DNA from 3 places in the Terrabacter sp. 01T434 genome. Region 3 is predicted to be linked to each of the others. Evidence: predicted binding sites of a transcription regulator. Region 3 holds the regulator's gene; each other region holds the start of a gene.
The links. Region 3 encodes LexA, which represses DNA repair genes until DNA is damaged. Its sites were predicted from a motif close to TCGAACANNTGTTCGA; they were not measured.

Region 1 (3,273 bases), on a different contig from region 3:
CGCGGTCCTCATCGGCCGAGGGCGACCGCATGGGACCGCGCCGAACGACACCGATCGAGCGTGGCACCAGATGGCGATCGACCGGTGTGCCGACCATGACGTCGACCTGCTCGGCTACTACCTCGCGACGGCCGATGGCGTCTTCAGGCTCCCCGAACCGCTCTCGGCGGTTTCCTGACGCCGAAGGGGATGGTCAGAAAGGCGGGTGATCGTTCCCCAGAGACCTCGACAATGAGGTACTGCCCTTCCGGGTGGAGGGCGCCCTTGCTTCGTCGCGGACCGCCTCGAGCCAATCCTTCGGGCAGGTGTCGTAGATGCGGGCGGCCTTGGTGCGCCATCGAACTCGATCGCCGTCGCGCCCCACGAACCAGTGCCCGTTGGTGTGCAGGTTGTGGTGCGCCCGGTGCTTGCTGGTGAGGTTCGCGACCTCTGTCGGGCCGTGTGGCCATGGGATGTCGTGGTCGAGGTCGCACCGAGCGGCTGGGACCGTGCAGCCTGGCGCGCGGCAGGTGCCGTCGACAGCCTCGACGTGCGCCCGCATCGCCGCAGTCGGCCGGTAGGCGCGCGTCTCGAGGTGCAGGGCGGCTCCAGTCTCGGCGTCGACGCGGAGGCGGCGCCACGTCGAGTCGTCGTTGAGCATGATCTGACGGGCATGGTCGGCTGTGACCCATCCGTGGCCGACGACCTCGCAAGGCGCACCGGTGAGGCCGACGGCCGTCGTCCACGGGATGACGAGCGTGATGGCGGCCGCCGGCCGCCGCCCCAGACGGGTGAACCACTCACTGACGCGTTGGGACGCGTGGTCGGGCCCGGCCGGCGAACCCGGAGCCGCACCGGGGACGGCGGCGCTCTCGGGCCAGCCGAACATGAGGATGTCGGTGATGACGTCGGCGCGGAGCGAGTCGAGGTCGCGGGGATCACCTGCCTGTCGGGCGGCGCGGGCAATGGCGTCGACGCGCTCCATCGCGGCGATGACCTTGTCCGCGTCGTTGACGAGGTTGAGCACCCCGAAGCCGTCGCGGTCGATCTGCGCGTGAGCACCACGCCGGCGCCGCGCCCTGCGTCGGCGGTCGGCAGCCTCGCGGTCGGCAGCCAGGCATGCGCGGGTCAGTCGCTGACGGAAGAGAGTGGGGGAGGGCGGCGCACCGTCCTTGGGCCGAAGGACGGCGTCGACGATGTCAGGGCCGCACTCGACGGGCAACGCGGCGATCTCGGACTGCATCGTGCAGGCGCGGTAGAGAGTCACCGCACCTCGCTGAAGACGACTCCGCAACGATGCGGCACCCGGCGTGCCCGCGGTGGCGAGGGCCAGGCGCGCGCGCACCTCATGCGTGCCGAGCCCGGTCGCCGTGCAGACCTCCATGCCCGTCAGCTCGTCGGCGTCGATCCATCCGGGCGGTTTCGTCCGACCGAGATCGGCGAAGCGCGCCAGCTCGCTCGACTCGATGGTCGAGCGCAGGCGAGCCAGGGCCTCCAGGCCGACGGCGTCCAGGACCGCCTTGCACCGCTCGACCGACTCGACGACTCGCAGCTCGGCATCAGCCTCGGCCTCGAGCTCTGATCGAGCCTCGTCCGGGGCAACGGATGTCAGGTCGTCGGCGACGGCCTCGAGCAGCTCGCTCACGAGCGCCGGCATCACGTGGGTGAGCAGGGACTCGGCCACCTGCTTGCGCAGGGTGCGCTCGAGCAGCGGGAGGTCGCGCTGCCGAACCGGGGTGCGACTCTCTGCGCGGATCCGGAACAGGCCGGCGAGACGGTCGAGATCAACGACTGCCTCGCCCGTGTGGGCGGCGCCGAGCGACGCCATGCCCGCCGCTTCCCCTGTCCCGTCCATGATCCATTGTAGAACACATGTTCGACTAAATGGTCAAGCGTTCCCAAGTAGATTCGCGGCCCGGTCGGGGCGGCGAGCGGGACGACCCTCCCAGCCTCAAGGCGCGCCCGCCTCTTGCGTCTGCCCAGAGCTGCGGAGGAGCGTGCGGGAGATGGACGTTGACCTGCACCAGCTCTTCACTCGCGCTGCCGCCGAGGCCGCCCGCCACCGAGCCGCGGTGGCAGACCGGCCGGTGCACCCTTCGCCCGATCAGAGATCGCTCGATGCGGCCTTCGGCGGTCCGCTACCGACTGGGCCGACCCACCCCGATCGCGTCGTCGACGTCCTCATCAGTGCGGCAGGTCCCGGCCTCGTCGGAACCGTCGGGCCGCGGTTCTTCGGGTTCGTCATCGGAGGCGCATCGCCCGCTGCGACTGCGGCCGACATGCTCACTGCCGGCTGGGACCAGTGTGCGTACAACGAGGTCCTGTCACCAGCGGCAGCAGCCGCGGAGCGAGCCGCAGCAACGTGGACGAAGCAGCTGCTGGGGCTGCCCGGGTCGGCGTCCGTCGGCTTCGTCACCGGCGCCCAGGCCGCCAACACGGTCGGCCTCGCGGTCGGACGTCAGCGCGTGCTCGCTGACGCCGGTTGGGACGTCGCCCGGGATGGTCTCTTCGGGGCACCCCGGGTTGCCATCGTCGCGAGCGAGGAGCGGCATGCGACGATCGACCGCGCCGCCCGACTCCTCGGCTTCGGCACGAGCAGCATCCAACCCGTCGCAGCGACCGCCCAGGGCGCCATCGACGTGGACCGGCTCCGTACAGCTCTCGACTCCCTCTCCGGGCCCGTCATCGTCTGTCTCCAGGCGGGCAACGTGAACACCGGCGCCTGTGACGACCTCCGGACGGCCACGACCCTGGCGCACGAGCGGGGAGCGTGGGTGCATGTCGACGGCGCCTTCGGACTGTGGGCGGCGGCGAGCCCTCGGACCGCCCATCTCGTCGCCGGCATCGAGCTCGCCGACTCCTGGGGCACGGACGCCCACAAGTGGCTCAACGTCCCCTACGACTGCGGCCTCGCGTTCTGCGCGGACGCGTCGCTGCATGCCGCAACGATGTCGTATGCCGCGGCGTACCTCACCGGGTCCGGCTCCGTCTCCGACCCTGTTCTGGGCGATCTCACGCCCGAGTCATCCAGGAGGGCAAGGGGATTCGCGGTGTGGGCCGCGCTCCGTGAGCTCGGTTCGGACGGCGTGGCCGAGCTCGTGGACCGTTGCTGCGCGTTGGCCCGTCGGATGGCCCTTTGTCTCGAGGCCGGTGGCGCGACGATCCACAACGACGTCGTCCTCAACCAGGTCCTCGTCAGCATCGGGGACCCGGCACGCATCGATGGGGTGATCGACGCCGTGCAGCGCGACGGCACGTGCTGGGTCGGGGGCACGACCTGGCACGGCCGCCGGC
Region 2 (3,273 bases), on a different contig from region 3:
CGTCGACCTTGTGCGTCAGCATGTCGCTGGGCGCGCCGGAGGCGTCCATGAGACGGCCGACGAGCTCGTCGGCGCGCTTGGCATCACTGGAGACGACCTTGGCGCCGATGGTCGGGACCTCCGACGTGAAGTCCTGGTCGGGCATCGCAATGGTGAAGGACCGGCCGAGGAGGACCTTGAGGTCGTCCGGGAGCTTGACGTCGAGCTGCTGCTCGACCTGGCCGATGGGGTCGGACGCGCCGTCGGCTGCAGCGAGGCTCTCGATCTGCTTCTTGACGGCGGGCCACGCGCCGTCGAGCATCTGGTCGGCGCCCGAGATGTTGAGGGCTCCCAGCGTGTTGGCCGGGAGGGACGCGATCTCGGCACCGCCGCCCTTGACCGACTTGGTCCCGTCGGCGCCGCGCACGATGCCGGCCATCTCGACGTAGTCGGCGTCGAAGCGCAGCGCAGCAGCGAACCTGCCCTTGGCGCCGGCCGTGGTGACGGCGCTCAGGCCCGCCGTCCCACCCAGCTTCTGGATCTCGCCGAGGCCTCGGCCCATGTCGAACCAGGCCGACATGATGCCCTGCTCGCCCAGCGCACCCATGTCCTGAGTGAAGGTGGCGTTCTGGGCCAGCGAGCCCTTGTCGACCGCGGCCAGGGTGGCGTCTCCGACACCTGACGGCGTGACGATGGCGTAGCCGTCCTTCATGCGCAGGTCGGTGTCACCGCTCTTGTCGCACGCGAACAGCTTGGTCAGCGTGTCCTTGGCCGCGGCTTCGTCCTTGACCTGGATCGCGACGGCGACGTTCGGGGACTTCTCGGAGCCGCCGGGTCGGATGGCTGCACCGACGCGGTCCCCGAGCCAGGGCGCGATGTCCTTGTCGTAGTCGAACTTCGCGACGCAGTCGTTGGTGGAGTTCTTGGAGGCCATCTCCCAGAGCTTCTTGCGAGGGTCGTCGCTCCCCAGGGTGTCCTTGACCTGGGGGAGCTTGCCCAGGAAGCGCACCGCGGCGATCTTCTGGCCGGCGGAGGGGTCGATGTCGAGTCGGAGGTAGGCGTACGCGTCGCCGGGCAGCACGTCGGCGGGCTGGGAGCCGCCACCGCTCAGGCTCTGGAAGGCGAACGCGCCGGCGCCGCCGAGGACGAGCGCCGTCGCGACGCCGCCGATGAGCAGACCGGTCCGCTTGCGGCCACCGGCGGCCTTCGGCTGCGGGTCGTCGGCAAGGGCGACCCCGCCGGGGACGGTCCCGGCCGCCGTACCTGCCGATGTGCCGGCTGCTCCGGCCGTCGGGTAGGTGTAGGGCTGGTCGGGTTGGTTCGTCCCATGGGTGGGCTCGGTCACGGTCTGCTCCCCTGAAGTGTCGGTGGGCCCGCGGCGTCGCGCGGGACGGCAGGACAATACCGTCCGAGCCGGACATTCGTCGCCGGTTGTGGTAACGGTCCGACGACGGTTTCGGCGCGGAACGGCTCCCGCCGCGCGAGTGGCAGACTGCTGTGGTGCGGATCAGCCATTTCTGGACCTTGATGGACGACGAGTTCGGCGCGGCGTATGCCGGGTCGCTCGCCCGCGACCACGTGCTGGGCGCGCTCGGCAATCGCACCGTCGTGCAGGCCCTCGCCGACGGCGAGGCCCCGCGGGCCGTCTGGGAGGCGCTGTGCACCGACATGGACGTGCCGCCCGAGCGTCGACTCGGCCGGGACACCCGAGTCGCTCGTGGGGCGCAGGGCGGTCAGGCCGGGCAGACGCGCCGCTGACGGGTCGCCGAGGAGCGCTTCCCGGCGTGTCGTGATGACTTCGAACACCTGTTCGGTAATGTTCTCCACAGGTCCTGCGCCACCACCCGCATCGTCCACAGGCCGTCTCGTGGTCCACCTGATGTCGGCGCCGGCACCTAGCGTCTGACCCGACAGCGAATCTCTCAGGACGAGCAGTCGCCCGGGTCGAAGGTAGACGACCGCAGCGCAGACGGCAGATAGGTGACCGACATGGCATCGGTGCAGGCAAAGGACAAGGACAAGGCCCTCTCCTCGGTGATGGGCCAGATCGAGAAGAGCTACGGCAAGGGCGCAGTCATGCGTCTCGGCGACGACATCCGTCCGCCGATCGAGGTCATCCCGACCGGGTCGATCGCGCTCGACGTCGCGCTCGGCATCGGCGGACTGCCCCGTGGCCGTGTCGTCGAGATCTACGGTCCGGAATCCTCGGGCAAGACCACGGTCGCCCTCCACGCGGTCGCCAACGCGCAGAAGGCGGGTGGGATCGCGGCGTTCATCGACGCGGAGCACGCGCTCGACCCCGACTACGCGAAGAAGCTCGGCGTGGACACGGACGCGCTGCTCGTGTCGCAGCCAGACACGGGCGAGCAGGCACTCGAGATCGCCGACATGCTGATCCGTTCCGGCGCCATCGACATCATCGTCATCGACTCGGTCGCGGCCCTGGTGCCCCGTGCCGAGATCGAGGGCGAGATGGGTGACAGCCACGTCGGTCTGCAGGCGCGACTCATGAGCCAGGCGCTGCGCAAGCTGACGGGGGCCCTCAACAACACGGGCACCACCGCGATCTTCATCAACCAGCTCCGCGAGAAGATCGGCGTCATGTTCGGCTCGCCGGAGACGACGACCGGTGGCAAGGCGCTGAAGTTCTACGCCTCGGTCCGCTTGGACGTGCGTCGCATCGAGACCCTCAAGGACGGCACCGAGCCGGTCGGCAACCGCACCCGCGTCAAGGTTGTCAAGAACAAGGTCTCGCCGCCGTTCAAGCAGGCCGAGTTCGACATCCTCTACGGCCACGGCATCTCCCGTGAGGGCGGCCTCATCGACATGGGTGTCGAGCACGGCTTCGTCCGCAAGGCCGGCGCCTGGTACACCTACGAGGGCGACCAGCTCGGTCAGGGCAAGGAGAATGCCCGCAACTTCCTCAAGGACAACCCCGACCTGGCCGACGAGATCGAGAAGAAGGTCAAGGAGAAGCTCGGTGTCGGGCCGCGCGTCGACCAGCCCGCCGAGGTCTCGGACGTGCCTGTCGACTTCTGATCGTGGGTCCCTCCGAACCGGAGACCGCGCAGGACCGTCTGGCCCGCGCCGCGGCCGCCCTGGCTGAGGCCGAGGGTGTTGCCGGGGTGCGGGCCGACAGCCCGCCCCGGGCTGTCCCGGTGCGCGAGAGCGGCGCGGGACGTTCCGACGGTCCAGCTCGGCCAGGTCGGCCAGGTCGGCCAGGTCGGCCAGGTGGTCGGCGTGGGCAGCCGCGGTCTGGATGGGGCTCGGACGATGCGGGGGAGCGGCCCGACT
Region 3 (3,273 bases):
CCAGCTCGGCCAGCACCACCACCCGTCGCCGACGGTCCTCGAGGCCCCTGCTGACGGCAACGAGGGACTGCGGACGGCTCGCGCGGATGTCGCGCACCGACAGCGTCAGCGACCCACCGGCAACGGTCACCGGAGGCCGCCGAACGATCCTTCGACGCTCTGCCGCGCTGCACGCTCGACCGCGTCGTAGGTGTCGGCTGCCGCTGCCAGGGATCGCCCCAGCTCCTTCAGCTCCCAGCGCGTCCCGGCCAACCGAGCCGTCCACGCCGCGGCGACGTCACGCAACGCTGAGCCGGTCCGGCTGCCCGGAAGGGCCGCGGCCACCGGCGTCAGCTCGTCCGCGATCCCGAGTCGTTGAACCCGCACCAGGACCTCGTCGATCGTGCTGACGTCGTCGCGCAGTGCGGCCGTGTCCACCTCGTAGCGCATGCCCTGCTCCTCTCCCCAGGACGGCAACGCTAGGCCGCACGCGGCGCGGCGCTCGTGCGTCATCCACAGGCCCCGGGACGACAGCAGAACGCCGCACCCCTGGTCTGGGGTGCGGCGTCCGTGGCGGGAACGACGGGGTCGAAGCGCCGCTACCGCCAGCCGCTGAAGGTGGAGCCAACGCGGCGGATCAGGTGGGATGGTCGAAGCGCAAGCACGGACGCGGCATACGCGATCGACCAGAGCCCGGATGGGCTGGCCGAGGTCAACGTCCCGGGATGACGAGCTGCTGACCGGCATGGAGCGCCGTGGAGCTGAGTCCGTTGGCGACTTGGAGCTCGACCACCGCGTCCGCCGTCGACACCCCGGGCAGCTCACGGGCGGCGACACCCGACAGCGTCTGGCCCGACTGGACCGTGACGGTGCGCGGCTCGCCGGTGGCCGACGCGAGCTGGCCGGCCAGACCCACCCCGAGAACGGCGACGACCGTCGCGACGAACAGGGTCACGACGAGCCGACCGAACCGCGTCAGGCGCACGGGTGGCCGCGTGAGGCGCGCCGCGCGGGCGGCCCGGGTGGCGTCCCGGCCGGTGGGCACCAGGACGAGACGGGGCCGACCGGTCGGCAGCGACCGCGCAGGCTCCTCGGTGTGCGGCGAACGAACGGCCTCGAGGACGATGGCGCTCATGGTGACCTCCCCTTGCTTCGGATCTGGCGAACACATGTTCGATAGAACGTCTGTACGAGTTCTAGCACGTATGTTCGATGAAGTCGAGACACGCCTCGAACAGGTGTTTGGCAACTGTGTTCGAACCTCGTAGTCTCTGCTCACACCAGAAACCTCACCAGCCACCACTGACACTGGCCCCGCGCCGAGCGTCACACCGCGGTCTGACGAGCTGACGAAAGGGACACCATGGGCGTCACCGAGCTTCCCGATCGCGAGACCGGCGACGGCCTCACCGTCCGCCAGCGACGGGTGCTCGAGGTCATCCGCAACTCCGTCGACCGCCGCGGCTACCCCCCGAGCATGCGCGAGATCGGCGACGCGGTCGGCCTGGCCAGCCCCTCCAGCGTCTCCCACCAGCTCAACGCCCTCGTCGCCAAGGGCTACCTGCGGCGTGACCCCAACCGGCCGCGCGCGCTCGAGGTCGTCTCCCCCGACGCCAAGGCCGAGGAGCTGGGCTACCGCGGGGGCGACGCGACGCCGCAGCGTGCGCGGGGCGACCAGTACGACACCGACACCGACTCGGGCGACGCCCGCCCGGAGGCCTCCTACGTCCCCGTGCTCGGGCAGATCGCAGCCGGCGTGCCGATCACGGCCGAGGAGGTCGTGGAGGACGTCTTCCCGCTCCCCAAGCAGCTCGTCGGCGAGGGCGACCTCTTCCTGCTCAAGGTCAACGGTGACTCGATGGTCGACGCCGCCATCTGCCACGGGGACTGGGTCGTCGTGCGCCAGCAGCAGCACGCCGACAACGGTGACGTCGTGGCGGCCATGCTCGACAACGAGGCGACGGTCAAGACGTTCAAGCGCAAGGACGGCCACGTGTGGCTGATGCCGCACAACCCCGACTTCTCCCCCATCGACGGCGACCACGCCACGATCCTCGGCAAGGTCACGGCCGTCCTGCGTCGCATCTGAGCCCGCGGTCCGATGACACCGTCACGCACTCGGGACGTTGTCCTCACCTACCGGTACCTGCGCGGGGCGATGATCGCCCTGCTGCTCATGCTGCTGCTCTCGGTCGGCTACCAGTGGTGGTGGGAGACGGACCACTCGTGCTGGCTCGGGTCGATCAGCGCCTACTACTACACGCCCGCGCGCTCGGTCTTCGTCGGCTCGTTGTGCGCCCTCGGCGTCAGCCTCATCGCCTACAAGGGTCACTCCCCCGAGGAGGACGTGCTCCTGAACTTCTCGGGCCTCATGGCCTTCGTCGTGGCCATGGTGCCGACCGTGCCCGACGCACGGTGCGGACCGAACGCCTACACCCAGACCCCGGTGGAGATCGCTGCCGCCGTGCGCAACAACATCTGGTCGCTCGTCGTCGTGGCGGTCAGCGCCGCGGTCGTCGCCGCCTGGCTGAAGCGCGGCGCCACGACCCGCGATCCCAGTGAGCTCCCCACCGCGCGCTCGGTCGTCATCACCGTCGTCTGCGGTGCGGTCCTGCTCGGCGAGCTCACGCTCTTCCTTCTGCTGCGCGACCGGTTCATCGCGTTGAGCCACGGCATCGCCGCAGGCACCATGGTGGCGGGAGTCATCGCTGTCATGGTGCTCAGCGCGCTGCGCGCGGAGGAGCGCCACCAGTCCGTCGCCTCCCACCAGGGTGCCACCTACAAGCGGATCTACATCGCGATCGCGGTCGCCCTGGCCGTCGCCCTCGCGGTGACGGTGCTGACGGCCCTGACCTGGAGTGGACTCGACCACCTCGTCCTCATCTCCGAGGCCATCATCATCGTGCTCTTCTGCACCTACTGGGGTGTGCAGACCAAGGAGCTGTGGGACCTGCGCGACGGCACAGAAGCGCGACCGGTGAGGTCCGTGGCCGAGTAGCCTTCTGGTCGTGGGCGATTCGCCGCCATCCGATGCCGACGATGCTCAGGCGTTCGGAAGCTCAGAAGGTCAGGGAGCAGCGGAGGTCCTCCAGGGTCGGGCCGAGCGGGGCGTGCAGCCGCAGCGTCGCCTGCGCGTCGCCCCGCGTGGCCGAGCGCGTGACGATCGCGACCGGCACGCCGCGCTGGTGCGCGCGACGCACGAAGCGGTACCCGCTCATCACGGACAGCGACGACCCGAGCACGAGCACCGCGCCGGCGCCCTCGACCATCGAGAAGCACTGCTCGACAAGGGCC

Region 1: a site for LexA is predicted at 1,844-1,859, ahead of AC1DIW_RS20050 (HNH endonuclease signature motif containing protein). Genes of this name have one in related genera too.
Region 2: a site for LexA is predicted at 1,778-1,793, ahead of recA (recombinase RecA). Genes of this name have one in related genera too.

What each region holds. Positions count from the first base shown of each region.
Region 1 is NZ_JBFTPP010000011.1:134,135-137,407, reverse strand. Features, by position in the region: gene AC1DIW_RS20055 (hypothetical protein) at 1-178, shown strand, start outside; gene AC1DIW_RS20050 (HNH endonuclease signature motif containing protein) at 194-1,834, opposite strand; gene AC1DIW_RS20045 (pyridoxal phosphate-dependent decarboxylase family protein) at 1,986-3,273, shown strand, end outside.
Region 2 is NZ_JBFTPP010000001.1:974,940-978,212, forward strand. Features, by position in the region: gene AC1DIW_RS04615 (DUF3352 domain-containing protein) at 1-1,324, opposite strand, end outside; gene AC1DIW_RS04620 (DUF3046 domain-containing protein) at 1,480-1,737, shown strand; gene recA (recombinase RecA) at 1,969-3,018, shown strand.
Region 3 is NZ_JBFTPP010000006.1:11,055-14,327, forward strand. Features, by position in the region: gene AC1DIW_RS13885 (alpha/beta hydrolase) at 1-130, opposite strand, end outside; gene AC1DIW_RS13890 (hypothetical protein) at 127-429, opposite strand; gene AC1DIW_RS13895 (LysM peptidoglycan-binding domain-containing protein) at 692-1,114, opposite strand; gene lexA (transcriptional repressor LexA) at 1,343-2,068, shown strand; gene AC1DIW_RS13905 (hypothetical protein) at 2,081-2,977, shown strand; gene AC1DIW_RS13910 (Sir2 family NAD-dependent protein deacetylase) at 3,039-3,273, opposite strand, start outside.